3 regions of the Serratia sp. TSA_130.1 genome follow, and region 2 is predicted to be linked to each of the others. Evidence: predicted binding sites of a transcription regulator. Region 2 holds the regulator's gene; each other region holds the start of a gene.

Region 1 (9,942 bases), on a different contig from region 2:
GCGCGTTGGTGTCATGCTGAACGATATTGTGTAATCATACCCGGTGGGTGTGTACCGATGAAAAAATGGGGAAGTGTGTGTCAACCGCAGCAGTGATTAACAGAGAGTTGCTGGCCGAGCAGGTATTGCGCGATACCTTCGGCTACCAGCAATTCCGTCCGGGGCAGCAAACGATTATCAATGCCGCGATCGGCGGGCAGGATTGCCTGGTGGTGATGCCGACCGGCGGCGGCAAGTCGTTGTGTTACCAAATCCCTGCGCTGGTGATGGACGGCCTGACGCTGGTCGTTTCTCCGCTGATCTCGCTGATGAAGGATCAGGTCGACCAACTGTTGGCCTACGGCGTTTCCGCCGCCTGCTACAACTCGACGCAAACCCGCGAGGAGCAGCTGGACGTCATGGCCGGCTGCCGCAACGGCACCATCAAGATGCTGTACATCGCGCCGGAGCGGCTGATGATGGAAAGCTTCCTCAACCTGCTCGATCACTGCCCGCCGGCGATGCTGGCGGTGGATGAGGCGCACTGCATCTCCCAATGGGGCCACGACTTCCGGCCGGAATACCGCGCGCTGGGGCAGTTGAAACAGCGCTTCCCGTCGATGCCGGTGATCGCGTTGACCGCCACTGCCGACGAAGCCACGCGCGGCGATATCGTGCGTCTGCTGTCGCTGCAGGATCCGCTGGTGCAGGTCAGCAGCTTCGACCGGCCGAACATCCGCTACACGCTGGTGGAAAAATTCAAACCGCTCGATCAGCTGTGGCGCTTCGTGCAGGATCAGCGCGGCAAGAGCGGCATTATCTATTGCAACAGCCGCGCCAAGGTGGAAGACACCGCCGCGCGCCTGCAAAGCCGTGGCCTGAGCGTCGGCGCTTACCACGCGGGGCTGGACAACGATCGCCGCGCCCAGGTGCAGGAAGCGTTCCAGCGTGACGATCTGCAGGTGGTGGTGGCCACCGTCGCCTTCGGCATGGGCATCAACAAACCCAACGTGCGTTTCGTGGTGCATTTCGACATCCCGCGCAATATCGAATCCTATTATCAGGAGACCGGCCGCGCCGGGCGCGACGGCCTGCCGGCCGAAGCCATCCTGCTGTACGATCCGGCCGACATGGCCTGGCTGCGCCGCTGTCTGGAGGAGAAACCCGCCGGGCAACAGCTGGACATCGAGCGTCACAAGCTGAACGCCATGGGCGCTTTCGCCGAGGCGCAAACCTGCCGTCGCCTGGTGCTGCTCAACTACTTCGGCGAAGGCAAGCACGAAAACTGCGGCAACTGCGATATCTGCCTCGATCCGCCCAAGCGCTACGACGGGCTGGAGGACGCGCGCAAGGCGCTGTCTTGCGTGTACCGCGTCGGCCAGCGCTTCGGCCTCGGGTACATCGTGGAAGTGCTGCGCGGCTCCAACAATCAGCGCATTCGCGAATACGGTCACGACAAGCTGCCGGTGTACGGCATCGGCCGCGATCAAACCACGGAGCACTGGACCAGCGTGCTGCGTCAGCTGATCCACCTGGGCTTTATCACCCAGAACATTGCCATGCACTCGGCGCTGCAATTGACCGAGGCGGCGCGTCCGGTGTTGCGCGGCGAGGTGGCGCTGCAGCTGGCGGTGCCGCGCATTCAGAGCCTGAAGTCGCGCAGTAGCGCCAACCAGAAATCCTACGGCGGCAATTACGATCGCAAGCTGTTCGCCAAGCTGCGCAAACTGCGCAAGTCGATCGCCGACGAAGAAAACATTCCACCCTATGTGGTGTTCAACGACGCCACGCTGCTGGAAATGGCCGAACAGATGCCGATCAAGGCCGGCGATCTGCTGAGCGTCAACGGCGTGGGGCAGCGCAAACTGGAGCGTTTCGGCGCGCCCTTTATGGCGATGATCCGCGACCATCTCGACAATGACGAAGACTGAGGGCGATAAATCATGCTGATGCTGTTTCTCACCGTGGCGCTGGTGCATCTGATTGCGCTGATGAGCCCGGGGCCGGACTTCTTTTTCGTGTCGCAGACCGCCGCCAGCCGCTCGCGCCGCGAGGCGATGATGGGCGTGGTCGGCATTTCGCTCGGCATCGTGGTATGGGCCGGCGTGGCGTTGATGGGGCTGCATCTGATCCTGCAGAAGATGGCCTGGCTGCATCAGATAATCATGGTCGGCGGCGGCATTTACCTGTGCTGGATGGGGTGGCAACTGCTGCGTTCCGCGCGGGCGCAGCAAGCTCCGCCCGCGGCAGAGGCCCAGGTGGCGTTGCCGAAGGCCGGGCGCAGCTTTATTCGCGGCTTCTTGACCAACCTGTCCAACCCGAAAGCGGTGATCTATTTCGGCAGCGTGTTCTCGCTGTTCGTCGGCGACAGCGTCGGCGCCGGGGCGCGTTGGGGGCTGTTCTTGCTGATCGTCGCCGAGACCTTCGTCTGGTTCAGCCTGGTGGCGGTGGTGTTCGCGCTGCCGGCGATGCGCCGCGGTTATCAGCGGTTGGCCAAGTGGATAGACGGGGTGGCTGGCGTGCTGTTTACCGGCTTCGGGTTACACCTGATCTTTACCCGCTAACCGGCAGTGAAATGCCCAAGGCCGAGCAGCGATGCCCGGCCTTTTTTGTCAGGCTTTGCGGGCGGTCGCCAGCAGCCCCGCCACCAAAATGAACAGCGAACCGAACACCCGGTTGAGCAGCTGCATTTGACGCGGGGTCTTCAGCCAGCCGGCGATGCGCGTCGCCAGGGTGGCGTAACCGATCATCACCAGAATATCCACCACCACGGTGGTGACGCCGAGCACCAGATACTGTTCGGCCTGCGGCTGATGGGGCAAGATGAACTGCGGGAACAGCGCGGCGAGGAACACGATGCTTTTCGGGTTGGTCAGGTTGACCAGCACTGCGCGGCGGAACAGGCGGCGGCGCGGCATGCTGCCCGCCAGCGCATGCAGATCCAGCGCGCCGGCGGCGCGCCATTGCTGGATGCCGAGCCACACCAGGTAGGCGGCGCCCAGCCATTTCAGCAGCTCGAACGCCAGCAGCGATTGCGATATCAGCGCGCCGAGGCCGATGCCCACCAGCACGATGTGCGCGCTCAGCCCGACCTGCAGCCCGGCGATTGACGCGGCGGCGCCGCGATAGCCGTGGCTGATGCCGGTGCTCATGGTGTTGATGGCGCCGGATCCGGGGGACAGGCTAAGGATAAGCGTGGTCAGCAGGTAGGTTAACCACCAGTCCAAGGTCATGGTTCTCGGCTCCCTGAAAGTGTCGTTTTGTGCCACAATGCGCCGAGGCGGCGCCGTTTTTTGTCAGAATTGAATCACAATACGCTAGTATGATTTCTTGTGCCAGCGGTCACATTTTCCGCCGGCTCCACAGGGAAAACGCTCTCGATGACCTCGTTCACTCTCAGCTCCGATGACTGGTTAACGCGTGAAACGCAGTTCGCTGCCTTCGCCACCGGGCCGCTGCTGGATTTCTGGCGGCAGCGCGAAGAAGGCGAGTTCAGCGGCGTGGACGGCGTGCCGATCCGCTTTGTGCGCTTCCGTTCCGCGCGGCATCAGCGGGTTGTGGTGGTCAGCCCCGGCCGCATCGAAAGCTACGTGAAATACCCTGAGGTGGCCTACGACCTGTTCCACTGCGGTTACGACGTGATGATCGTCGATCATCGCGGCCAGGGGCGCTCCGGGCGTTTACTGGCGGATACGCACCGCGGTCATGTGGTAAACTTTGCCGACTACGTGGACGATTTCGAGCAGCTGTGGCTGCGCGAGGTCGAGTCGCGCGGTTACCGGCAGCGTTTCGCGCTGGCGCATTCGATGGGCGGCGCGATCCTGGCGCAGTTCCTGCAGCGCCGGCCGCAGGCGTTCGACGCGGCGGCGTTTTGCGCGCCGATGTTCGGCATCCAGTTGCCGATGCCGGGCTGGCTGGCCGACCGCATTCTCGACTGGGTGGAGACACGCCCGGCGATCCGTGATTATTACGCGGTGGGCACCGGCCAGTGGCGTCCGCTGCCCTATGTGGTCAACGTGTTGACCCACAGCCGCGAGCGCTACCGGCGCAGCCTGCGTTATTACGCCGACTATCCCGAGCTGCAGGTGGGCGGGCCGACTTACCATTGGGTGCGTGAGAGCATCCGCGCCGGCCGGCAGATCATCGCGCAGGCCGGGAAAATCACAACGCCGCTGTTGCTTTTGCAGGCCGGTGAAGAACGGGTGGTTGACAACCGTTCGCACCAGGCTTTTTGTCAGGCTCTGTCAGACGCGGGGCGCCCTTGCGAAGGGGGGCTTCCGTGGGTTATCAACGGCGCACGCCATGAGATCCTGTTCGAGCGGGACGCGATGCGCGCCGAAGCACTGAACGCAATCCTGCGCTTCTTTGCTCAACACTTAGGCGGCGCGCTGCCGCCGACAACTCCATCAGAGGTTAGAACATAACGCTATGTATCACGTCGTCGCTTCCGATTTAGATGGCACGCTGCTGTCTCCCGACCATACCCTGTCGCCGTACGCCAAAGAAACGCTGAAGTTGCTGACCCAGCGAGGCGTGCATTTCGTGTTCGCCACCGGCCGCCACCACATCGACGTGGCGCAGATCCGCGACAGCCTGGAAATCAGCGCCTTTATGATCACCTCCAACGGCGCGCGGGTGCACAACACGGCCGGCGAGCTGATCTTCAGCCATAACCTGGACGGGGATATCGCCCGCGATCTGTACGGCATGCTGCACGACGATCCGCAGATCACCACTAACGTCTACCGCAACGACGATTGGTTTACCAACCGCGAAAGCCCGGAGCAGGAAGAGTTCTTCCAGGAGTCGGTGTTCAAATATCAGCTGTTCGAGCCGGGCCTGCTGGAAACCGATGGCGTCTGCAAGGTTTACTTCACCTGTGAAGACCACGAGCGGTTGCTGCAGGTGGAAGACGCCATCAACGCCCGCTGGGGCGATCGGGTCAACGTCAGCTTCTCGTTCCCAACCTGCCTGGAAGTGATGGCGGGCGGTGTGTCGAAAGGGCATGCGCTGGAAGAAGTGGCCAAGATCATCGGTTACACGCTGCAAGAGTGCATCGCCTTCGGCGACGGCATGAACGATCTGGAGATGCTGTCGATGGCCGGCAAGGGCTGCATCATGCGCGATGCGCATCAGCGCCTGAAGGATATGCTGCCGGAGCTGGAGGTGATCGGTTCCAATGCCGATAACGCGGTGCCGCACTACCTGCGCAAGATGTTCCTCTGAAATAACCTTTAAATAATCAGGGCGCCTTGCGGCGCCCTTGTTATTACTTGTGCTGGCCCTGCTTCTGCAGGAACTGCACGCCCTTGTCCGGGAAGTCGGTGAACACGCCGTCGACGCCGGCCTGGTTGTAAATCACGTCATACAGCTGGTTTACGTCGGTCACGTACTTCGGCAGCGCATCGGCGCGGATGGTGAACGGGTGCACCGCCAGCTTGCTGGCGTGCGCTTCTTTCACCATGTCGGTCAGCACGATGTGGCCCGGTTTGGATTGATCCGCCACCACCAGCATGTGGTAGTCCGGCCCGATGCCGTCGGCATACTGAGCGATTTTCTTCATCGCGCCCGGTTTGAACATCCAGTCATAGTCGTATTCCACCCACTTGCCGTCGGCTTTCTGCTCGTAGGTTTCCTGCCAGTCGTTGTAGGCGATCAGCTGCACCAGCTTCAGATCCATGCCCAGCTTCGGCTCCAGCTCGTTCTTGATGCGTTTGAGCTCGTTGGCGTCGAAGCACTGCAGGTAGACGTTGTCGTTCTTGCCGGTGTAGCCGTACTGCTTGAGCACCGCCAGCACTTTGCTGGAGATGTCTTTGCCTTCCTGCTTGTGGAACCAAGGCGCTTTGATTTCAGGATAGATGCCGATGTTTTTGCCGGTCGAATGGTTCAGACCCTGTACGAATTCGATCTCTTCCTGGAAGGTGTGGACGCGGAAGTCGGATTTGCCCATCGGGAAGCGGCCAGGGTAGCCCTGTACCTTCTTGCCGTTTTCGATGTCAAAGCCTTCGGTGAACTTCAGCGATTTGATCTCCGCCAGCGTAAAGTCGATGGCGTAATAACGGCCGTCTTTGCGTGCGCGGTTCGGGAAACGTTCGGCGACGTCGGTGACGCGATCGAGGTAATGGTCGTGCAGCACCACCAGCTCGTTGTCCTTGGTCATCACCAGATCTTGCTCGAGGTAATCGGCGCCTTGCGCGTAGGCCATCGCCTTCGCCGGCAGGGTGTGTTCCGGCAGGTAGCCGCTGGCACCGCGGTGGGCGATCACCACTTTGTCCGCCGCCTGCGCGGCGCTGACCATTGAGGTGGCGAGAATGATCCCTGTCAGCAGGGCTTTGACTTGAGTCCGCATTCCGTTTTCTCCGTGTTGTTGGGGGCAGGGTAGTAAAAAGGCCGCAGGGCGGCCTTTAAATCATGCAAAAGTCGTGTGACGGTTAGCCGCGCTTGCCGGCAGCGATTTCCGCGTGGTGTTTCTTCTCGTTCAGCATGGTCAGCAGCAGCAGGATAACCGCCAGCACGCCGCCGCCGATCATCACCATGAAGCCGCCGTCCCAACCGAAGAAGTCTACGGTGTAACCGACGATGGCGCTGGCCGCAACCGAGCCGCCCAGGTAGCCGAACAGGCCGGTGAAGCCCGCGGCGGTGCCGGCGGCTTTCTTCGGCGCCAGCTCCAGCGCGTGCAGGCCGATCAGCATCACCGGACCGTAGATCAGGAAGCCGATGACCAGCATACAGATCATATCCACGGTCGGGTTACCGGCCGGGTTCATCCAGAACACCACGGTGGCGATGGTCACCAGCGTCATGAAGAACACGCCGGTGGCGCCGCGGTTGCCTTTGAACACTTTGTCCGACATCCAGCCGCACAGCAGGGTGCCCGGGATACCGGCGTATTCATACAGGAAGTAGGCCCAGGAAGACTTGTCCAGCGCGAAGTGCTTCACTTCTTTCAGGTAGGTCGGCGACCAGTCCAGAATGCCGTAACGCAGCAGGTAGACGAACACGTTGGCGACCGCGATGTACCACAGCAGCTTGTTCGGCAGGATGTACTGCATGAAGATCTGCTTGGCGGTCAGCTCTTCTTCGTCTTTTTCGCTGTAGTCGTCCGGGTAGTCGTTTTTGTACTCTTCAATCGGCGGCAGGCCGCAGGATTGCGGGGTGTCGCGCATCAGGCCGAAGGCGATCAGGGCCACCAGGATGGCGCCGAAGGCCGGCATGTACAGCGCCGCGTGCCAGTCGTTGAACCAGGCCATGCCCAGCAGGAACAGCAGCGGCGGCAGGCCGCCGCCCACGTTGTGGGCGCAGTTCCAGATGGAGACGATGCCGCCGCGTTCTTTCTGCGACCACCAGTGCACCATGGTGCGGCCGCACGGCGGCCAGCCCATGCCCTGGAACCAGCCGCACAGGAACAGCAGGACGAACATGATGGCGATGCTGGAGGTTGCCCACGGCACGAAGCCCATGAACAACATCACCGCCGCCGCCAGGATCAGGCCGGCAGGCAGGAACACTCGCGGGTTGGAACGGTCGGAGACCGAACCCATGATGAATTTGGAGAAGCCGTAGGCGATGGAGATGCCCGACAGCGCGAAGCCGAGGTCACCGCGGCTGAAGCCTTGTTCGATCAGGTAAGGCATGGCCAGGGTGAAGTTCTTACGCACCAGATAGTAGGCGGCGTAACCGAAGAAGATCCCCAGGAAAATTTGCCAGCGCAGCTTACGGTAGAGCGGGTCTACCTTATCGCTCGGCACACGGGCGATGTGTGCGGCCGGCTTAAAAATACTCAACATGAGCGCCTCCGATGGCTTTATCTGTTATCACATCAATATGACCTTTTACGTTCATTTGATGATTGAGCGGATATCGAATGTGGTGTTTTTGTGTTCCATAACGAGCGCCATTGTCATCAAATACGCCTGGTGTCGCTGTGACGAATGGCGCAATTGTTACACTTTCATGAAACCACGGCGGATTTTGAGCGATTCGTTAACGTTATGAAATAGAAAAACGTCCAAAAATCGTGATTATGATCACATTGATGGTTTTTTGTGGACATTTTTATTTCGTTTCATGTTCGTTATTGTTCCTTATCAAACAAAGACCCTAGTAACCGTGGCTCAATAGGCTCATAACTACCGATCCTGAGGGAGCGACATGAGCAGCTATTTTGACGGCGGCGAAACGGATGTGATCATCATCGGCGGCGGCGCCACCGGCGCAGGCATTGCCCGCGACTGTGCGCGGCGCGGCTTGCGATGCATTTTGCTGGAGCGCCACGACATCGCCACCGGCGCCACCGGCCGCAACCACGGTTTGCTGCACAGCGGCGCGCGCTATGCGGTGACCGACGGCGAGTCGGCGCGCGAATGCATAGAAGAGAACCGCATCCTGAAACGCATCGCGCATCACTGTATCGAGCGCACCAACGGGCTGTTCATCACCTTGCCGCAAGACTCGCTGGACTATCAGCAGCAGTTTATCGCCGCCTGTCGCCAGGCCGACATCGACGCCGAAGCGATCGACCCGCAGCTGGCGCTGCGGCTGGAGCCGGCGGCTAACCCGGCGCTGATCGGCGCGGTGCGGGTGCCGGACGGCACCGTCGATCCCTTCCGGCTGACCGCCGCCAATATGCTGGACGCGCGCGAGCACGGCGCGCAGATCCTGACCTACCATCAGGTGGTGGGGTTGCTGCGCAGCGGCGATCGGGTGACGGGCGTGCGCGTTTACGACCATCAGAATCAGCGGCGCTATGAGCTGCATGCGCCGGTGGTGGTCAACGCCGCCGGCATCTGGGGCCAGCAGATCGCCGAATACGCCGATTTGCGCATCCGCATGTTCCCGGCCAAGGGAGCGCTGCTGATCCTCGGCCATCGCATCAACAACATGGTGATCAACCGCTGCCGCAAACCGGCGGACGCCGACATCCTGGTGCCAGGCGACACCATCTCGCTGATCGGCACGACCTCGACCCATATCGACTACGACCAAATTGACAACATGCTGGTGACCCCGCAGGAGGTGGATATTCTGATCCGCGAAGGGGCGCTGTTGGCGCCCACCCTGGCGCAGACCCGCATTTTGCGCGCCTATGCCGGGGTGCGGCCGCTGGTGGCCAGCGACGACGATCCCAGCGGGCGCAACGTCAGCCGCGGCATCGTGCTGCTCGATCACGCCGCCCGCGACGGGCTGGAAGGGTTTATCACCATTACCGGCGGCAAGCTGATGACCTACCGCCTGATGGCGGAGTGGGCCACCGACAAGGTATGCGAAAAGCTCGGCGTAAATAGTCCGTGCACCACCGCGCAGGACGCGCTGCCCGGATCCCGTCAGTCGGCGGAGGAAACGGTGCGCAGCGTGGTTTCTCTGCCCGCCAGCATTCGCGGCTCGGCAATTTACCGCCACGGCGATCGCGCCAGCCAGGTGCCGGCGGCCGATCGGCTCGACACCAGCCTGGTGTGCGAATGCGAGGCGGTGACCGCCGGGGAAGTGCGCTATGCGGTCAACTCGCTGACCGTCAATAACCTGGTGGATCTGCGCCGCCGCACCCGCGTCGGCATGGGCACCTGCCAGGGCGAACTCTGCGCCTGCCGCGCCGCCGGGCTGTTGACGCGCTTTAACGTCAGCACGCCGCAGCAATCCATCGCGCAGCTGTCGCAGTTCCTCAACGAACGCTGGAAAGGCGTACGGCCGATCGCCTGGGGCGATGCGCTGCGCGAGAGCGAATTCACCAGTTGGGTTTACCAGGGATTATGCGGGCTTGAAGCCCAGGCCGACCAGGAGCAGGAGGCGGATGATGCGATTTGACGTTGTGGTGATTGGCGGTGGTCTGGCGGGCCTGAGCTGCGCCATTGCCGTGGCCGAACAGGGCAAGCGCTGCGCGGTGGTTAGTTCTGGCCAGAGCGCGCTCTACTTCTCCTCAGGCTCGCTCGATCTGCTGGCGAGATTGCCGGACGGCACGCCGGTCGA
Region 2 (9,942 bases):
GATGCCGATACCGGCCGCGATCATGATGATGATGGTGGCGACCTTGAAGAACGAGAACCAGAACTCCAGCTCGCCGAATACCTTGACGCTCATCAGGTTGATGGCGCCGATGATCAGCACCACGCTCAGCACCCAGATCCAGTGCGGCACTTCCGGGAACCAGACCCCCATATAGATGCCGAAAGCGGTCACGTCGGCGATAGCGACGATCAGGATTTCAAAGCAGTAAGTCCAGCCGGTGATGTAACCCGCCATCGGGCCGAGGTAGTCCTGCGCGTAGCGGGAAAACGAGCTGGCCTGTGGGTTGTTGACCGACATCTCCCCCAGTGCACGCATGATGATGAAGGCCACGATGCCGCCGATCAGGTAAGCCAGCAGCACGCTCGGACCGGCCATTTTGATGGCGTCCGCCGAGCCGTAGAACAACCCGGTGCCGATGGCCGACCCCAACGCCATAAAGCGGATATGACGCGTACTGAGGCCGCGTTTCAGCTTATTGTCGGGGACAGTGGTGGGTGACTGTTGTTGCATGAAAATGACCCATAGTTTTAAACGTAAAAAAGCCACGGACATGTCCGTGGCCCTAGATTAAGCCGGGGGATTATCAGTGCGCGGTCACTTGGGAACGCGTGCACACCCGATCATAAATCGCGACCAGCGCCAGCATCAGCAGCGAAGGCGGCAACCATGCCAACCCCTGCTCCGCCAGCGGCAGGTGAGTGGTCCAGGCCGGCAGCAGCTGCTGGAAGCTGGACGCTTTCACCGCGTCAAGGATACCAAACAACAGGCTGACAAGCATCACCGGCGCGATGATGCGCGGCGCGCTGTGCCACCAACGCAGGGTGAAGCTCAGCACCACCAGCACGATGCACGGCGGGTAAATCGCGGTCAGCACCGGAATGGAGATCTGGATCAGGTGGCTCAGGCCGAGGTTGGACACCACCATCGAGAACAGGCCCAGAATAAACACCAGCGTCTTGTAAGAGAACGGCAGGTATTGCGCGAAGAACTCGGCGCAGGCACAGGTCAGGCCCACCGCGGTCACCATGCAGGCGATGAAGATCAGCGCCGCCAGGAAGAAGCTGCCGAGGCCGCCAAAGGTGTTCTGAACGTAAGCGTGCAGGATCACCGCGCCGTTGGTGGCGTCCGGCACCAGCGCGCCGCTGCCGGAACCCAGTTTGAACAGGCTCAGGTACACCAGCGTCAGGCCCACGCCGGCGATCAAACCGGCCAGAATGGTGTAGCGGGTCAACAAACCGGCGTCTTTCACGCCGCGCGAACGCGCCGCGTTGACGATAACGATGCCGAACACCAGCGCGCCCAGCGTATCCATGGTCAGATAGCCGTTAACGAAGCCGGAGGAGAAAGGCACGCTCTGATAAGCCGTCGTCGCCGGAATCGGCGCACCGGCAGGCCACAGCAGCGCGGCGATGCCCAGTACGGCCAGCGCGACGATCTTCAGCGGCGCCAGCACATGGCCGACGGTATCGAGCAGGCGGCCCGGATACAGAGAGATGCCGATCACCAGCGCGAAGTACACCAGGCTGTAGATGAACAGCGGCATGGCGCCGTCGCCGGTCAGCGGGGCGATGCCCACTTCGAAGGACACGGTGGCGGTGCGCGGCGTGGCGAACAGCGGGCCGACGGCCAGGTAGCAGACGGTCGCCAGCAGCAAGCCGGCGCCGCGGCCGATTGGCGAACTGAGGGCGTCGATGCCGCCGCCGACGCGCGCCAGCGCGATGACGGTGATGACCGGCAGACCGACGGCGGTGATCAGGAAGCCCAGCGCCGCAGTCCAGACGTGTTCACCGGACTGCAAGCCGACCATCGGCGGGAAGATGATGTTCCCGGCCCCGACGAATAAGGCAAAGGTCATAAAGCCCAGTGCCAGGATATCTTTTGACGTTAAACGATGACTCATACGATGTCGTGTTGCCTGTTCAAATGAAAAATAGTGTCCGATTGCGTGGTGGCGTGACGCCCCACCCGGTTGCCGGCATGCCCGATCGTTGCAGCGCCAAATAAGCACCCTAAACGCAGTTGATCCGGCGTTTATGTCCCTATTCGAAAGTGGCCGCTCATGAAGATGGGCAAAATTTTAGGAGTTATAAAAATGGAGGTTTAATCCGACAACGAGGGCTAAGGTAAACGTTTATAGCGCTTCAAGGCAAGACGCACGGCGAAAAGCAGAGCTATCAACCATATAAACTTTAGCCACCAGTCGATCATATTGGCTATCAATAAATATACACTACATGATTTGTATCATTTTTGAACAGCAAATTCACGAAACGTGAAGCATATATCTCTTTATCGCGCGAAAACGCCAATAAATGCCCGATTTTCGCGTGGCATAAGCTCCGTTTGGCCGTAAAAAAAGGCGAAAATTACGCCGATTTTTGTCGCTTATTGCATCGTTGCAGACGCAAGCGGTGGCAGCCCTAACGCCTGACGGGTCTTCTGCAGGGTGGCCGGCGGCAGCGGCAGATAGCCGTCATGGTTGACCAGGCTCTGGCCTGGTGTCGACAGCACGCGATCGAGGAACGCGGCGGTTAGCGGCTCCAGCGGTTGATGGGGGGCTTTGTTGATGTAGATATACAGATAGCGCGACAGCGGGTAGCGATCGTTGCGCACGTTGGCGGCGGTAGGCGCGACATAGTCCTCTCCCGACTCCGCCAATGGCAGCAGCCGCACGCCGCTGGCGCGAAAGCCAATGCTGGCGTAGCCGATGCCGTTGAGCGAACCGGCCACCGCCTGCACCACCGAGGCCGAGCCGGGCAGCTCATTGACGCGCGGCATAAAATCGCCGCCGCACAGCGCACGCAGTTTGAAATAGCCGTAGGTGCCGGACGCCGAGTTGCGGCCGAAACGCTGCAGCGAACGCGTCGCCCAGTCGCCACTCAGCCCCAGCTCGCCCCAGCGCGTCAGCGGTTTGCTTTCGCCGCAGCGCAGGGTGGCGGAGAAAATGCGATCGAGCTGCTGCAGATTGAGGCCGCGCAGCGGATTGTCCTGATGCACCAACACCACCAGTGCATCCACCGCTACCGGCACCGCCAGCGGCGCATAGCCGTAACGGTGTTCGAACGCCGAGACCTCGGCCGCCTTCATCGGCCGGCTCATCGGGCCCAGCTGCGCGGCGCCCGCCGCCAAGGCGGTCGGCGCGGTCGACGAACCGGCGGCCTGAATCTGCAGGTTAACGTTGGGGTAATGCTGACTGAAATCCTGCGCCCACAGCGCCATCAGATTCGCCAGCGTGTCGGAACCGACGCTGGACAGGTTGCCCGCCAGCATGCCGTCGGGCTGCGCCAGCGCGCCGCGTCCGGCCAGCAGCGCCAGGCAAAGCAACAGCCCTCGGGTTATTCGGGTCATACCGGTGTCTCGCGTTAATTTTTCACCGCATTCTCTGATAAAGCGGCGGGAACAATCAACCGATTGGGTAAGGTAAAGATAAAGCGGGTGCCGATCCCCGGTTCGCTGAGGATCTCCAGCCGCGCGTCGTGATGGCTGAGCGCGTGCTTGACGATCGCCAGCCCCAGCCCGCTGCCGCCGGTCTGGCGCGAGCGGGCCTTGTCGACGCGGTAAAAACGCTCGGTCAGGCGCGGAAGGTGTTCGGCGGCGATGCCCGGCCCGTTGTCGCTGACCTGGAACTGCGCGCCATGCGCCGTCTGTTGCCAGCTCACTTCGATATGGGTGCCCTTCGGCGTGTGGTTGACCGCGTTGTACACCAGGTTAGACACCGCGCTGCGCAACTGGTCTTCATTGCCGAACACGTTGAGCTGTTCGTTCACCCGGAAGGTGATCTCATGATTGCCGCCGCTCAGCGATTGCGCCTCGCGCTGCAACACCCGCAGCATCAGCGGGATATCCACCCGCTCGTTCATGTCGACATTGGGCGCCGCCTCGATGCGCGACAGCGTCAGCAGTTGCTTGACCAGCCCGTCCATCCGGCGGGTCTGCTCTTGCATGGTGCTGAGCGCCTTGCTGCGCAGCGAACCGTCCTGCTCTTCGTCGCCCATCATCTCCAGGTAGCCCTGCAGCACCGTCAGCGGCGTGCGCAGCTCATGGCTGACGTTGGCGAAGAAGTTGCGCCGCGCGCCCTCCAGCTGGCGCATCTGGGTGACGTCGCGCGCCACCATCAGCAACTGCCCTTCGGAATACGGCATCACGCGGAATTCGACGTAGTGTTCGTTGTTCAACTGCAGCGTCAGCGGACGCGAAAACTCCTGCTGTTGCAGATAGTGGCTGAATTCCGGATAACGCAGCAGGTTAAGGATGTGCTGGCCGTTGTCTTCCGGCCAGCGGAAGCCGAGCAGATGCTGCGCCAGCCCGTTGCACCAGAAGATGTTGCCCTCGACGGTGGTCATCACCACCGCGTCAGGCAGCGATTCGGCCCCGCTGCGAAAACGCTTGATAAGCAGCGCCAGCTCGCGCCGGCGGCGGCGGTTGCGCTGCTGCATCTGATACAGGCCATAAAACAGCGGCTCCCAGCTCCAGCGGCCGGGCGGCGGCGTCATGCTGCGGTCGATCCACAGCCAATGGGAGAGTTTGAGCTGGTTGTAGAAATTCCACACCAGCGCAGCCAGCGCGGAGGCCAGCAGGAACCAGGGCAGATAACCGAAAATCAGCCCCAGCAGTAAGGCGGGCAAACAAAAAAGAGCCAGCTCCAGAGCCAGCCTCTTCCACGACAGACGTTCTAACACGGCATATTCTCCAGCGCAGCGCGATCAGTAGCGCGTTGAGAACCGGTAGCCGGTGCCCCGAACGGTTTGAACCATTTTATCATGCCCACTGGTTTCTAACGCCTTGCGGAGCCGACGGATATGCACGTCAACGGTACGGTCTTCCACATAAACGTTAGTGCCCCAGACGTGATTAAGCAACTGCTCACGGCTATAAACCCGCTCCGGGTGGGTCATAAAGAAGTGCAGCAGCTTGAACTCGGTCGGCCCCATGTCCAGCGCCTGATCGTTCGCCATCACGCGGTGGGAGGACGGGTCCAGGCTCAGCCCTTGCATTTCAATCACCTCCTCCACCGCCATCGGTGAAATGCGGCGCATGACCGCCTTGATGCGCGCCACCAGCTCCTTGGGCGAGAACGGCTTGGTGATGTAATCATCCGCCCCCACTTCCAGGCCGCGTACCCGGTCTTCTTCTTCGCCGCGCGCGGTCAACATCATCACCGGGATATCGCGGGTCAGCGCTTCGCGCTTCATATGTTTGATAAACTGAATGCCGGAACCCCCGGGCAACATCCAGTCAAGCAACACCAAATCAGGGAACGGCTCAGACAGACGCGTCACGGCGCTGTCATAATCCTCGGCTTCCAACGGTTGGTAACCATTTTGTTCCAACACAAAGCACACCATCTCACGGATCGGCGCTTCGTCTTCCACCACCAGTATGCGTCTTGCCATCGTCAATCCTGCCAATGTGTTAGCGACTTTTCGGGCGCCATTATGCGTCAGTTTTGTGACACTTTTATGAAAAAAACCGGCTGTTATAGGCAGTAAGCATAGCGATTATTTCCCGGCGCAAAGAAAAATCATTCCATGGTCATCGCCATTGCGCCGGGACAGCCGCCGCCGCGGCCTTTATAATCATCGCCATTATCTTTGCATCCGGGAGTGTCATGCGCCTGATCCACACCTCTGACTGGCATCTTGGCCAGTACTTTTTCACCAAAAGCCGCGCCGCCGAGCACCAGGCTTTTCTGAACTGGCTGATCGAGCAGATCGAGCAGCAGCAGGTGGATGCGCTGATCGTCGCCGGGGATCTGTTCGATACCGGCTCACCGCCCAGCTATGCCCGCGAACTGTACAACCGCTTCGTGGTGGAACTGCAGCGCACCGGCTGCCAGCTGGTGGTGCTGGGCGGCAACCATGACTCGGTGGCGACGCTGAACGAATCGCGGGAGCTACTCTCCTGCCTGAACACCACGGTGATCGCCAGCGCGCAGGGCGCTCCGGAACAGCAAATCGTGGTGCTGAACCGGCGCGACGGCCAGCCGGGCGCGGTGCTGTGCGCCATTCCGTTCCTGCGGCCGCGCGATCTGCTCACCAGCCGCGCCGGCGAATCCGGCGCACAGAAACAGCAGGCGCTGCAGGAAGCCATCGCCGAACATTATCAGACGCTGTATCAGGCGGCCTGCGAGCGCCGCGACCAGCTGGGCTTGCCGCTGCCGATCGTCGCCACCGGCCACCTGACCACCGTCGGCGTCACCACCTCCGACTCGGTGCGCGACATCTATATCGGCACCCTCGACGCCTTCCCGGCGCAGGCTTTCCCGCCCGCCGACTATATCGCGCTGGGCCACATTCACCGCGCGCAGAACGTCGCCAAATCGGAGCATATTCGCTATAGCGGCTCGCCGATCCCGCTCAGCTTCGATGAGCTGGGCAAAGCCAAAAGCGTCTTCCTGGTGGATTTCGCCGACGGCACCCTGCAGCGGGTTGACGCGTTAACGATCCCGCAGTTCCAGCCCATGCAGCTGATCAAAGGCGATCTGGCCGAGATCGAACGGCAGCTGCGGCAATTTGCCGACTATGCCGGCGAGCGGCCGGTGTGGCTGGATATCGAAGTGGCGACGCAGGACTACCTCAGCGACATCCAGCGCCGCATCCAGCTGCTGGCGGATGAGCTGCCAGTGGAAGTGGTGCTGCTACGGCGCAGCAAAGAGCAGCGCCGCCAGGCGATTGCGCAGCAGGATAAGGAAACGCTGAACGAGCTGAGCGTCAACGAAGTGTTCGAACGGCGCCTGGCGCAGGAGGCTGAGATGCCCGAAACGCGTCAACAGCGGATGCGCCAGATGTTCCGCCAGGTGGTCGAGGCGGTGCAGCATAACGCCGAGGAGACGAATTCATGAAGATCCTCAGCCTGCGGTTAAAAAACCTCAACTCGCTGCAGGGCGAATGGAAAATTGACTTCACCGCCGAGCCTTTCGCCAGCAACGGCCTGTTCGCCATTACCGGCCCGACCGGCGCGGGCAAAACCACCCTGCTGGACGCCATTTGCCTGGCGCTGTATCACCAAACGCCGCGCCTCAACGTCACGCCGAGCCAGAATGAGCTGATGACCCGCCACACCGCCGAGTCGCTGGCGGAGGTCGAATTCGAGGTCAAGGGCATCGGCTATCGCGCCTTTTGGAGCCAGCGCCGCGCCAAAAATGCGCCGGACGGCAATCTGCAGGCGCCGAAGGTCGAACTGGCGCGCCGCGAGGACGGCAAGATCCTGGCGGATAAGGTACGCGACAAGCTGGAGATCACCGCCGCCATCACCGGGCTGGACTTCGGCCGCTTCACCAAATCGATGATGCTGTCTCAAGGGCAGTTTGCCGCGTTCCTCAACGCCGACGCCAACGATCGCGCCGAGCTGCTGGAAGAGCTGACCGGCACCGAAATCTACGGGCGGTTGTCCGAACAGGTGTTCGAGTCGCACAAGCAGGCCAAAACCGACCTGGATGCGTTGCACCAGCGCGCCAGCGGCATCGAGTTGCTGAATGATGAACAGCGCCACTCCCTGACTGAACAGCTGACGGCGCTGAGCGCGCAGGAAAGTGCTCTCGGCGAGCAAACTCAGCAACAGCAACAGGCGCTGAGCTGGCTGCAGCAATGGCAACGCCTCCGGCAACAGCAAAACGAGGGTCAACGGCGGCTGGAAACCGCCCAGCGCGAGCAGGCCGAGGCCGCCCCGCAGTTGCAGCGGCTGGCGCTCAGCGAACCGGCCGAGAAATTGCGGCCGCTGCGCGGCGAACGCGATCGCTGCCGCACCGAGCTACAAACGATACAACAGCAGGCTGCCCAGCTGACGCAGCAACAGGAACAGCACTCGGCGCAGCTGGCACCGCTGCAGCAGGCGGTGGAAAAAGCCCGCCTGGCGCAGCAAACCCATGCCGAGCATATGCGGCAGCAGCAACAGCTGATCGATGAGCAAGTCGCTCCGCTTGACCACCAAATAGCCCAACTGCAGTCGACACAGGCCGAACGGCGACAGGCCGTCGATGCCGCCGCGCAGCAGTGCGCCCAGCAGCAAACGACGCTGGAGCAGCTCACCGCTCAGCGCAGTTTGCTGACGACGCAGGCCGCACAGCATCAGCAGCAGTTGAATGCGCTGAGCGAAGCGCTGGCCGCTCAACAGCAACAGCAGCAGGCGTTGGAGGCGCAAACGCCGCTGGCCCCGCTGCGCCAGCGCCTGAGCACCCTGGCAGACCTGCGCCCGACGCGCCAGCAGTTATTTACGCTCGCTTCCCTTTACCGTCAGACCCGCGAGCGTCTGGCCCGGCAACAGGCGGAGCACGCCGAGCGGCAAACGCAGCTCGCCGGGCTGCAACACCAGCTGGAGAACGCGCGTCAGCAATTCAAACAGCACAAGGCGCAGCTGCAGGAAGTGGAGCGGATCCACGAGCTGGAAAAACGCATCGTCAGTCTGGAAGCGGAGCGCGCCCTGTTGCAGAGCGGCGCCCCCTGCCCGCTGTGCGGCTCCACCAGCCATCCGGCGGTCGAGCAATATCAGGCAGTGCAGCCTTCGGCGACGGAACAACGCTTGGTTGAGATGCGCACCCTCGCCGAGAAACTGCAAACCCAGGGCACCGAGTTGCGCACCCGCTGTGAAGGCCTGCGAGAGCAGCAGCAACGCCAGCAGCAGGCTATCGCGCAGGATGAACAGCAGCTGGCTGCCCAACAGCAGCAGTGGCAGCAGCTCAGCGCACCGCTGGCGTTCGACTTTACGCTGGCGGAGAGCGAGCGACTCAGCGCCTGGCTGAGCGGCTGCGACGACGAAGAGCGGTGCGGGCAACACGCGCTGCAGCAGCATGAACAGGCGGCGCAGGCGGTACAGCAGGCAAAAGACGCGCTCGCCGCTCTGCAAACGCAGCAGCAGCAGGCGCAGCAACAGCTGGCGCTGCTCGAAGAGCGCTTTACGCTGCTGCAGAAAACCCATGCCGACAGCCTGCAACAGCAGCAAGAGCTGCAACAACGCTGGCAAGAAGGCGAGAAAACCCTCGCCGAGCGGCGTACGCAGCGGTTGGCGCTGTTCGGCGAACAGCGGGTCGCCGAGGTGCGGGAACAGCTGCGCGCCAAACAAACCGCCTGTGAACAGGCTTGCTTGCAGGCCGCCGAGCGGTGGCAAAAGGCGCAGGAGCTGCGCGAACGCCTGGCCGGCCAACAGGCCGGGTTACAACAACAGCACACCCAAATGCAGGAACGGCTGCAGCAGGCGCAGCAGCAATGGCAGCAGGCGCTGGCCGACAGCGAATTCGCCGATGAAACCGCCTTCGCCGCCGCGCTGCTGGACGACGCCCTGCGCCGCGAATTGCAGCAGCGCAAAGAGCAACTGCAACAGCGGCAGGTAGAGGCTGCGGCCCTGCTGACTCAGGCGACGCAAACGCTGGAGCAGCATCGGCTGAACCTCCCTGAATGGGTGGATGAAGCCAACGCGGATCTCGACGCGCTCACCCAATCGCTGGCCGAGCTGGCACAGCAGTTGAAGGCGCTGCAGCTGAGCCAGGGCGAACTGCGCAACCAGCTGGAAAGCGACGCCGCCCGTCGTCTCAATCAACAGGCGCTGTTCGAGCAAATCGCCCGCAGCCAGCAAGACTACGACGACTGGAGCTACCTCAACCAGCTGATCGGCTCGAAAGAAGGCGACAAGTTCCGCCGTTTCGCTCAGGGGCTGACGCTCGATCATCTGGTCTATCTGGCCAACCGGCAGCTCGGCCGGCTGCACGGGCGCTACCTGCTGCAGCGCAAAACCAGCGACGCGCTGGAGCTGCAGGTGGTGGACACCTGGCAGGCCGATGCGCTGCGCGATACCCGCACCCTGTCCGGCGGCGAGAGCTTCCTGGTCAGCCTGGCGCTGGCGCTGGCGTTGTCCGATCTGGTTAGCCACAAAACCAGCATCGACTCGCTGTTCCTCGACGAAGGCTTCGGCACGCTGGACGCCGAAACC
Region 3 (9,942 bases), on a different contig from region 2:
GTGCGCGAGCAGGGTGACGTGGTGGGCATCGTCGAACACAAGGACGCCAGCGAAGCGCAGCGTCAGATCAATGAGATCAATACCGGCATCCTGGTGGCGAATGGGCGCGATCTGAAGCGCTGGCTGGGGATGTTGAACAACGACAACGCTCAGGGCGAGTTTTACATCACCGATATCATTGCGTTGGCGCATGCCGACGGCAAGAAAATCGAAGCCGTGCACCCATCGCGTTTGAGCGAAGTGGAAGGCGTGAACAACCGACAGCAGCTGGCGACCCTGGAGCGCGTGTTCCAGTCGGAACAGTCTGAAAAACTGCTGCTGGCCGGCGTAATGTTGTTGGATCCGGCGCGTTTCGACCTGCGCGGTGAACTTGTTCACGGCCGCGACATCACTATTGATGCGAATGTGATTATCGAAGGTCACGTCAAGCTGGGCGACCGGGTGAAAATCGGCGCCGGCTGCGTGCTGAAAAACTGCGTGATCGGTGATGACTGCGAGATCAGCCCTTACAGCGTCCTGGAAGACAGCGTGCTGGAAGCCGCCTGCTCCGTTGGGCCGTTCGCCCGCCTGCGCCCTGGCGCGGAGCTGGCAACAGGGGCCCACGTCGGCAACTTCGTGGAAATGAAAAAGGCGCGATTGGGCAAAGGCTCCAAGGCCGGTCACCTCAGCTACCTGGGCGATGCCGACATTGGCGATGACGTGAATATCGGCGCCGGCACCATCACCTGCAATTACGATGGCGCCAATAAGCACAAGACGCTGATCGGCGATGGCGTGTTCGTCGGTTCCGATACTCAGCTGGTGGCGCCGGTGTCGGTCGGCAAAGGGGCCACCATTGCCGCCGGCACCACGGTGACGCGAGATATCGCCGAAAACGAACTGGTGCTGAGCCGCGTCAAGCAGGTGCACATTCAGGGCTGGCAGCGCCCGGTGAAGAAGAAGTCATAGTGTGTTTTGCGTTGGGCTCCATTCACGAGCCCAATACAAAACATAATAACCCCCACCATCTACAGGCTCGGGGGACGCACGGTAAAACCGGCAAAAATCAGGTCAAGGCATCGAAAACGCCCATAAAAGGCGTTCATTAGGAATATAACCGAATGTGTGGAATTGTAGGCGCAGTAGCGCAACGTGATATCGCAGAAATTCTGCTGGAAGGTTTACGTCGTCTTGAGTACCGCGGTTACGACTCCGCCGGTCTGGCGGTGGTCGACGATCAAGGCAACGTCAGTCGCCTGCGTCGCGTAGGCAAGGTGCAAAAACTGGCCGAAGCGGCGGAGCAGACCGATCTGCACGGCGGCACCGGCATCGCTCACACCCGTTGGGCAACGCACGGTGAACCGACCGAAGCGAACGCGCACCCGCATGTTTCCGACTACATTACCGTGGTGCATAACGGCATCATCGAAAACCACGAGCCGCTGCGCGAACTGCTGATCGAACGCGGTTACCGCTTCAACTCTGAAACCGACACCGAAGTGATCGCGCACCTGGTGCACTGGGAACAGCTGCAGGGCGGTACGCTGCTCGAAGTGGTTCAGCGCGTGATCCCACAGCTGCGCGGCGCTTACGGCACCGTGGTGATGGACAGCCGCGATCCGAGCGTATTGGTCGCGGCGCGCTCCGGCAGCCCGCTGGTTATCGGTCGCGGCGTCGGGGAAAACTTCATCGCTTCCGATCAGCTGGCGTTGCTGCCGGTCACCCGCCGCTTCATCTTCCTGGAAGAAGGCGATGTGGTGGAGGTGACTCGCCGCACCGTCAACATCTTCGACAAGCAGGGTAACGCCATCGAGCGCCCTGAGATCGAGTCCCAGGTGCAGTATGACGCCGGCGACAAGGGCGCTTACCGCCACTACATGCAAAAAGAGATTTACGAACAGCCGCTGGCGCTGAAAAACACCCTGGAAGGGCGTTTCAGTCATGGCCAAATCAACCTGAGCGAGCTGGGCCCGCACGCCGACGAGCTGCTGGCCAAGGTGCAGCACGTGCAGATCATCGCCTGTGGGACTTCTTACCACTCCGGGATGGTGGCGCGTTACTGGTTTGAAGCGCTGGCCGGCGTGCCGTGCGATGTCGAGATCGCGTCCGAATTCCGTTACCGCAAATCGGCGGTGCGTCCGGGCAGCCTGATCATCACCCTGTCGCAGTCCGGCGAAACCGCCGACACGTTAGCGGCGCTGCGTCTGTCCAAAGAGCTGGGTTATCTCGGTTCGCTGGCCGTTTGTAACGTTGCGGGGTCTTCGCTGGTGCGCGAATCCGATCTGGCGTTGATGACCAAAGCGGGCACGGAAATCGGCGTTGCTTCGACCAAAGCCTTTACCACGCAGCTCACCGTGCTGTTGATGCTGGTGGCGCGCCTGGGCCGTCTGAAAGGCATGGCGGAAAGCGTGGAGCAGGAGATTGTGCACGGCCTGCAGGCGCTGCCGGCGCGTATTGAGCAGATGCTGTCGATGGATAAAGAGATCGAAGCGCTGGCGGAAGGTTTCTCGGACAAACATCATGCGCTGTTCCTCGGCCGCGGCGATCAGTACCCGATCGCCATGGAAGGGGCGCTGAAGCTGAAAGAGATCTCCTATATTCACGCTGAAGCTTATGCGGCGGGTGAGTTGAAACACGGCCCGCTGGCGCTGATCGACGCCGATATGCCGGTGATCGTGGTGGCGCCGAACAACGAACTGCTGGAAAAGCTGAAGTCCAACATTGAAGAAGTGCGCGCGCGCGGCGGTCAGCTGTACGTGTTCGCCGATCAGGACGCCGGCTTCGTCAGCAGCGAAGGCATGACCATCATTCCTCTACCGCACGTTGAGGAAATCGTGGCGCCGATCTTCTACACCGTGCCGTTGCAGCTGCTGTCTTACCACGTGGCGCTGATCAAGGGCACCGACGTTGACCAACCGCGCAACCTGGCGAAGTCTGTCACCGTAGAGTAATTTGCCGCAGGTAAACTGCAAAAGCCGGCCTTCGCGCCGGCTTTTTTCATGAGTGACCTTAAAGATGACAGCGCGACCGATTCGGCGATAAACATTGTCATATTCAAGCGGATAGGCCGTGCCCAAACGGTTTTTTTGTTGTTTGGCAATTGCGCTATTTTTGATTTAATTGATTGATTTTTAAATAAACAAACCCCATTCAAATGCACTGTAATATAACTGTCATATTGCGTACATTTTTCTGTCACCAAACTGTCCTATTTTCCCTCCTGCAGCAATACTTACTCTGATTAAAACGACTCGACGTCGATTTTAAGTATCCCATTAGGAGGGATTATGAAACTGATGCGTACCACCGTCGCCAGTATTGTGGCAGCGACCTTCTCCCTGACCGCCGTGTCCGCGTTCGCTGCTGCCAGCCTGACCGGTGCAGGTGCGACATTCCCCGCTCCGGTTTACGCCAAGTGGGCAGATTCTTATCAGAAAGAAACCGGCAACAAAGTTAACTATCAGGGCATCGGCTCCTCTGGCGGCGTGAAGCAAATCGTGGCCAACACCGTTGACTTTGGCGCTTCCGACGCCCCGCTGTCTGACGACAAACTGGCGGCCGATGGCCTGTTCCAGTTCCCGACCGTGATCGGCGGCGTGGTGCTGGCTGTGAATATCCCGGGCATCAAATCCGGCGAACTGACGCTGGACGGTAAAACCCTGGGTGATATCTACCTGGGCAACGTCAAAAAGTGGAACGATCCGGCTATCACCAAGCTGAACCCAGGCGTGAAACTGCCTGACCAGAACATCGCCGTGGTGCGCCGCGCCGACGGTTCCGGCACCTCGTTCGTGTTTACCAGCTACCTGTCCAAGGTGAACGCGCAGTGGAAAGAGAAGATCGGCGCCGGTTCTACCGTTAACTGGCCGACCGGTCTGGGCGGCAAAGGCAACGACGGCATCGCCGCCTTCGTTCAGCGTCTGCCTGGCTCTATCGGCTACGTAGAATACGCTTACGCCAAGCAGAACAACCTGGCTTACACCAAGCTGGTGTCCGCCGACGGCAAACCGGTCAGCCCGACCGAAGAGAGCTTCAGCAACGCCGCTAAGGGTGCGGATTGGAGCAAAACCTTTGCTCAGGATCTGACTGACCAGAAAGGCGACAACGTGTGGCCAATCACCTCCACCACCTTCATCCTGGTGCATAAAGAGCAGAAAAACCCTGCTCAGGGCGCCGAAGTGCTGAAGTTCTTCGACTGGGCCTACAAAACCGGCGGCAAGCAGGCTAACGAACTGGATTACGCCACCCTGCCGAAAGAAGTGGTTGAGCAGGTGCGTGCGGCCTGGAAAACCAACGTAAAAGACAGTTCAGGTAAAGCGCTGTACTAACAACGCAGGGGCGCGGGTTCGCCGCGCCCCACACAGTTCTTCAGGCTCCGATCCCGGTTGGGGCTGCCAGGGTTCAAACAGAGAGTAATCTATGGCTGAGTACAAGCCGACCATCAAAGCACCGGGCAAAAACGGTGACATCATTTTCAGCGCGCTGGTGAGACTGGCTGCGCTGATTACCCTATTGTTGCTGGGCGGCATCATCGTTTCGCTGATCTTCGCCTCCTGGCCAAGCATGCAGAAATTCGGCTTCGCCTTCCTGTGGACCAAAGAGTGGGATGCGCCGGCGGAGCAGTTCGGCGCGCTGGTGCCTATCTACGGCACCGTGGTCACCTCGCTCATCGCGCTGATTATCGCCGTGCCGGTGAGTTTCGGCATCGCGCTGTTCCTGACCGAACTGGCGCCGAACTGGTTGAAGCGGCCGCTGGGCATCGCCATTGAGCTGCTGGCGGCCATCCCGAGCATCGTCTACGGCATGTGGGGCCTGTTCGTGTTCGCCCCGCTGTTCGCCGAATATTTCCAGACGCCGGTGGGCGAAGTGCTGTCGGGCATTCCTATCGTCGGCGAGTTGTTCTCCGGCCCGGCCTTCGGCATCGGCATTCTGGCCGCCGGGGTGATCCTGGCTATCATGATCATTCCTTACATCGCCGCGGTGATGCGCGACGTGTTCGAGCAGACGCCGGTAATGATGAAAGAGTCGGCCTACGGCATCGGCTGCACCACCTGGGAAGTCATCTGGCGCATCGTGCTGCCGTTCACCAAAAACGGCGTCATCGGCGGCGTGATGCTGGGCCTGGGCCGAGCGTTGGGGGAGACCATGGCGGTAACCTTTATCATCGGCAACACCTACCAGCTCGACAGCGCTTCGCTGTACATGCCGGGCAACAGCATCACCTCGGCGCTGGCCAACGAATTCGCCGAAGCCGAGTCCGGCGTGCACACCGCCGCACTGATGGAGCTGGGCCTGATTCTGTTTGTTATCACCTTTATCGTGCTGGCGCTGTCGAAACTGATGATCATGCGTCTGGCCAAGAATGAGGGGCGTTAACATGGCGACGATGGATATGCAAAACGCAGTCGTTCTGGCGGAAAGCCGCCGCAAAATGCAGGCCTGGCGCCGGCAGAAAAACCGCCTCGCGCTGTTCCTGTCGATGGCGACCATGGCGTTCGGGCTGTTCTGGCTGATCTGGATCCTTATCGCCACCGTGACCAAAGGCTTCGACGGCATGTCGCTGGCGCTGTTCACCGAGATGACCCCGCCGCCGAACACCGCGGGCGGCGGCTTGGCCAACGCCATCGCCGGCAGCGGGCTGTTGATCCTGTGGGCGACCATCTTCGGCACGCCGCTGGGCATCATGGCCGGTATTTACCTGGCAGAATACGGACGTAAATCCTGGTTGGCGGAAGTGATCCGCTTTATCAACGATATTCTGTTGTCTGCACCGTCGATCGTGGTGGGCCTGTTCGTTTACACCATTGTGGTGGCGAAGATGGAACACTTCTCCGGTTGGGCTGGCATCGTGGCGCTGGCGCTGCTGCAGGTGCCGATCGTCATTCGCACCACCGAGAACATGCTGAAACTGGTGCCGGATACGCTGCGCGAGGCCGCTTATGCGCTGGGCACGCCGAAATGGCGCATGATTTCCGCCATCACGCTGAAGGCGTCGGTGTCCGGCATCATCACCGGCGTGCTGCTGGCGATTGCGCGTATTGCGGGGGAAACGGCACCGCTGCTGTTCACCTCGCTGTCGAACCAGTTCTGGAGCACCGACCTGATGCAGCCGATCGCCAACCTGCCGGTGACCATCTTCAAATTCGCCATGAGCCCGTTCGCCGAATGGCAACAGCTGGCCTGGGCCGGGGTGCTGTTAATCACCCTGTGCGTACTGTTACTGAATATCCTGGCGCGCGTGATTTTCGCCAAGAAAAAGCATTCATAAAATTTTGAGCGCCGCTTTGGCGGCGCTGATGAAAAGAGAGAAGTCTTGATGAGTATGGTTACTGACGCTTCCAGCAGCAAAATTCAGGTACGCGATCTGAACTTCTACTACGGCAAATTCCATGCGCTGAAGAACATCACGCTGGATATCGCCAAGAACAAGGTCACCGCGTTTATCGGCCCATCCGGCTGTGGCAAGTCCACCCTGCTGCGCACCTTCAACAAGATGTACCAGCTGTACCCGGAACAGCGTGCGGAAGGCGGCATTCTGCTGGACGGCCAGAACATCCTGACCGACAACTCGGATATCGCGCTGCTGCGCGCCAAGGTCGGCATGGTGTTCCAGAAGCCGACGCCGTTCCCGATGTCGATTTACGACAACATCGCCTTCGGCGTTCGCCTGTTTGAAAAGCTGTCGCGCGCCGATATGGACGAGCGCGTGCAGTGGGCGCTGACCAAAGCGGCGCTGTGGAACGAAACCAAGGACAAGCTGCACCAGAGCGGCTACAGCCTCTCCGGCGGCCAGCAGCAGCGTCTGTGCATCGCCCGCGGCATCGCCATTCGTCCGGAAGTGCTGTTGCTGGATGAGCCTTGCTCGGCGCTGGATCCGATCTCAACCGGCAAGATTGAAGAGCTGATCAGCGAGCTGAAGGCTGATTACACCGTGGTGATCGTGACGCACAACATGCAGCAGGCGGCGCGCTGCTCCGACTCTACCGCATTTATGTATCTGGGCGAGCTGATCGAGTTCAGTGATACTGATAACCTGTTCACTGCGCCGCAGAAAAAGCAGACTGAAGACTACATCACTGGCCGTTATGGTTGATAGGAAGCATCATGGATAACCTGAATTTAAACAAACACATTTCCGGCCAGTTCAACGCAGAGCTCGAGCATATCCGCACCCAGGTGCTGACCATGGGCGGGCTGGTGGAGCAGCAGCTGACCGACGCCATCACCGCGATGCACAATCAGGATGGCGAGCTGGCCAAGCGCGTGATCGAAGGCGACGCCAAGGTCAACATGATGGAAGTGGCGATCGACGAAGCCTGCGTGCGCATTATCGCCAAGCGCCAGCCGACCGCCAGCGATCTGCGTCTGGTGATGGCGATCATCAAAACCATTTCCGAGCTGGAACGCATCGGCGACGTGGCGGACAAGATCTGCCGCACCGCGCTGGAGAAGTTCTCGCACCAGCACCAGCCGCTGCTGGTCAGCCTGGAGTCGCTGGGGCGCCACACCGTGCAGATGCTGCACGACGTGCTGGACGCGTTCGCGCGCATGGATCTGGACGAGGCGATCCGTATTTACCGTGAAGATAAAAAGGTCGACCAGGAATACGAAGGCATCGTACGTCAGCTGATGACCTACATGATGGAAGATTCGCGCACCATTCCGAGCGTGCTGACCGCGCTGTTCTGCGCTCGTTCTATCGAGCGTATCGGCGATCGCTGCCAGAACATCTGCGAATTTATCTTCTATTTCGTCAAAGGACAGGATTTCCGTCATTTGGGCGGCGACGCCCTGGAAAAGCTGCTGTCTCCGGGCGGTAAAGACGAAAAAGACGACTAACCCTTTCCGGGTAATATCCTTCCAAGGCGCGGTTTCCCGCGCCTTTATTCCATCTTAAGCTCGTAAAGATAAAAAGGTTATAAATATAGCTTTTTATATTATTTCCTGACCTATGTGGCGCTTGCTAGCTTATCCGCCAGCAGGACATCAACCACTTAGGAGCTTTCTATGAAACATCGCGCTTTGGCCTTAACGTTGTTAGCCAGTCTGACCGGTTTCGCCGCCGGCGCCGCGCACGCGGACAAACTTGACGATATCAAGCAAGCCGGCGTGGTGCGCATCGCGGTGTTCGACAGCAACCCGCCGTTCGGCTACATCGATCCGCAGAGCAAGAAGCTGGTGGGCTACGATGTGGATGTCGCCGACGCGATCGGCAAAGCGCTGGGGGTGAAAGTGGAGCTGCGCGCCACCAACCCGGCCAACCGCATTCCGCTGCTGGTGTCGAAGAAGGTTGACCTGATTGCCGCCAACTTCACCATTACCGACGAGCGCGCCAAGGAAGTGAACTTCAGCGTGCCGTACTTCGCCACTGGCCAGAAATTCATCGCCCGCAAAGGCGTGTTGAAAACGCCGGAAGACATCAAGAAGCTGCGCATCGGCGCGGATAAGGGCACGGTGCAGGAAATCACCCTGCGCGAGCGTTTCCCAACGGCGAAAGTGATCTCCTACGATGATACCCCGCTGGCGTTTGTGGCGCTGCGTAACGGCAACGTGCAGGCGATCACTCAGGACGACGCCAAGCTGGTCGGCCTGCTCGGCAACCTGCCGGCGGCGCAAAAGGCGGAGTTTGAAATTTCGCCGTTCAGCCTGACCAAAGAGTATCAGGGCGTGGGCATTCCCAAGGGTGAAGATCGCCTGACCGCCGCGGTGAACGAGACGCTGATCAAGCTGGAAAAAGACGGCGAAGCGGTTAAGATTTACGATCGCTGGTTCGGGCCGGAAACCAAATCCGCTCAACCGCGCGGCGATTTCAAAATCGCGCCTTTGGATCAGCAACCAAAAGCCTGACTTAACCGCTTGCGGTGAGATAGGCACGGAGGGGCGCAGCTTGCTGCGCCCCTGATGCATTCTGCAAGACAAGGATTGAACATGAACCTGGACTGGCTGCTGGCGCCGCAATACCTGAGCTGGCTGTGGCACGGTTTTCTGCTGACGCTGTGGCTTTCCGCCTGTGCGGGGCTGGCGGCTACGCTGCTGGGCTTTGTGCTGGCGGCGATGCGCGACAGCAGCCTGCGGCCGTTGCGCTGGCTGGCGATGGGGTACAGTTCGCTGTTTCGCAATACGCCGCTGCTGGTGCAGCTGTTCTTCTGGTACTTCGCCGCCGGGCAGATCCTGCCGTCCGCCGCCATGCAGTGGCTGAACAGCGCCCATCAGGTTGGCCCGCTTGAGTGGCCGTCGTTCGAGTTTCTCGCCGGTTTCTTCGGCCTGACGCTATACTCCACCGCCTTTATCGCCGAAGAGATCCGCTCCGGTATTCGCGGCGTCGCCGGCGGGCAGAAATATGCCGCTCAGGCGCTGGGGCTGACCGGCTGGCAGGCGATGCGCTATGTGGTGCTGCCGCAGGCGCTGAAAATCGCGCTGCCGCCGCTGCTGGGCCAATACATGAACGTGATCAAGAACTCGTCGTTGACCATGGCGATCGGCGTGGCCGAACTCTCTTACGCCTCGCGTCAGGTCGAAACCGAAACCCTGCGCACTTTCCAGGCGTTCGGCGTGGCGACGGTACTGTATATCGCCATCATCGCGCTGCTGGAAGGCTGGGGCATGTGGCGACAACAGCGTAAACCGCTGGGAGGGCATTGAGATGGATTTCAGCGTGATTCACGACAACCTGGGCTACCTGCTGTGGGGCACCTGGCCGGATGGGCCGCTGGGCGGCGCGGCGCTGACGTTGGCGATCAGTCTGATGGCCGGGGTCGCCTCGGCGGTGCTCGGCACCCTGCTCGGCGTGGCGCTGGCGATGTCGCGCGGCATCGCCGCCGGGCTGCTGGCGGCGGTGTTGGGCTTTTTCCGCGCCATTCCGGTCATCATGCTGATCTTCTGGACCTATTTCCTGTTGCCGATGGTGTTTGGCGTCGAGATCCCGGAAATCACCACCGTCGTGTGCGCGCTGGCGCTGATCGC

The links. Region 2 encodes PhoB, which activates phosphate uptake and scavenging genes when phosphate is short. Its sites were predicted from a motif close to CTGTCATAAAACTGNCNNAT; they were not measured.
Positions count from the first base shown of each region.
Region 1: the regulator PhoB is predicted to act here: its motif matches at 7,920-7,939, upstream of glpT (glycerol-3-phosphate transporter).
Region 3: the regulator PhoB is predicted to act here: its motif matches at 3,172-3,191, upstream of pstS (phosphate ABC transporter substrate-binding protein PstS).

Region 1 covers NZ_JBQZFS010000006.1:218,540-228,481, forward strand. Annotated here, with positions in the region: gene recQ (ATP-dependent DNA helicase RecQ) at 78-1,910, shown strand; gene rhtC (threonine export protein RhtC) at 1,923-2,543, shown strand; gene rhtB (homoserine/homoserine lactone efflux protein) at 2,592-3,212, opposite strand; gene pldB (lysophospholipase L2) at 3,360-4,403, shown strand; gene yigL (sugar/pyridoxal phosphate phosphatase YigL) at 4,408-5,205, shown strand; gene glpQ (glycerophosphodiester phosphodiesterase) at 5,249-6,328, opposite strand; gene glpT (glycerol-3-phosphate transporter) at 6,411-7,766, opposite strand; gene glpA (anaerobic glycerol-3-phosphate dehydrogenase subunit A) at 8,131-9,780, shown strand; gene glpB (glycerol-3-phosphate dehydrogenase subunit GlpB) at 9,770-9,942, shown strand, end outside.
Region 2 covers NZ_JBQZFS010000002.1:1,120,213-1,130,154, forward strand. Annotated here, with positions in the region: gene proY (proline-specific permease ProY) at 1-531, opposite strand, end outside; gene brnQ (branched-chain amino acid transport system II carrier protein) at 605-1,921, opposite strand; gene ACUTQY_RS12270 (PstS family phosphate ABC transporter substrate-binding protein) at 2,407-3,369, opposite strand; gene phoR (phosphate regulon sensor histidine kinase PhoR) at 3,384-4,700, opposite strand; gene phoB (phosphate response regulator transcription factor PhoB) at 4,725-5,414, opposite strand; gene sbcD (exonuclease subunit SbcD) at 5,630-6,862, shown strand; gene sbcC (exonuclease subunit SbcC) at 6,859-9,942, shown strand, end outside.
Region 3 covers NZ_JBQZFS010000006.1:26,830-36,771, forward strand. Annotated here, with positions in the region: gene glmU (bifunctional UDP-N-acetylglucosamine diphosphorylase/glucosamine-1-phosphate N-acetyltransferase GlmU) at 1-948, shown strand, start outside; gene glmS (glutamine--fructose-6-phosphate transaminase (isomerizing)) at 1,101-2,930, shown strand; gene pstS (phosphate ABC transporter substrate-binding protein PstS) at 3,267-4,307, shown strand; gene pstC (phosphate ABC transporter permease PstC) at 4,399-5,355, shown strand; gene pstA (phosphate ABC transporter permease PstA) at 5,357-6,247, shown strand; gene pstB (phosphate ABC transporter ATP-binding protein PstB) at 6,302-7,072, shown strand; gene phoU (phosphate signaling complex protein PhoU) at 7,084-7,818, shown strand; gene ACUTQY_RS19065 (ABC transporter substrate-binding protein) at 7,987-8,826, shown strand; gene ACUTQY_RS19070 (amino acid ABC transporter permease) at 8,908-9,621, shown strand; gene ACUTQY_RS19075 (amino acid ABC transporter permease) at 9,623-9,942, shown strand, end outside.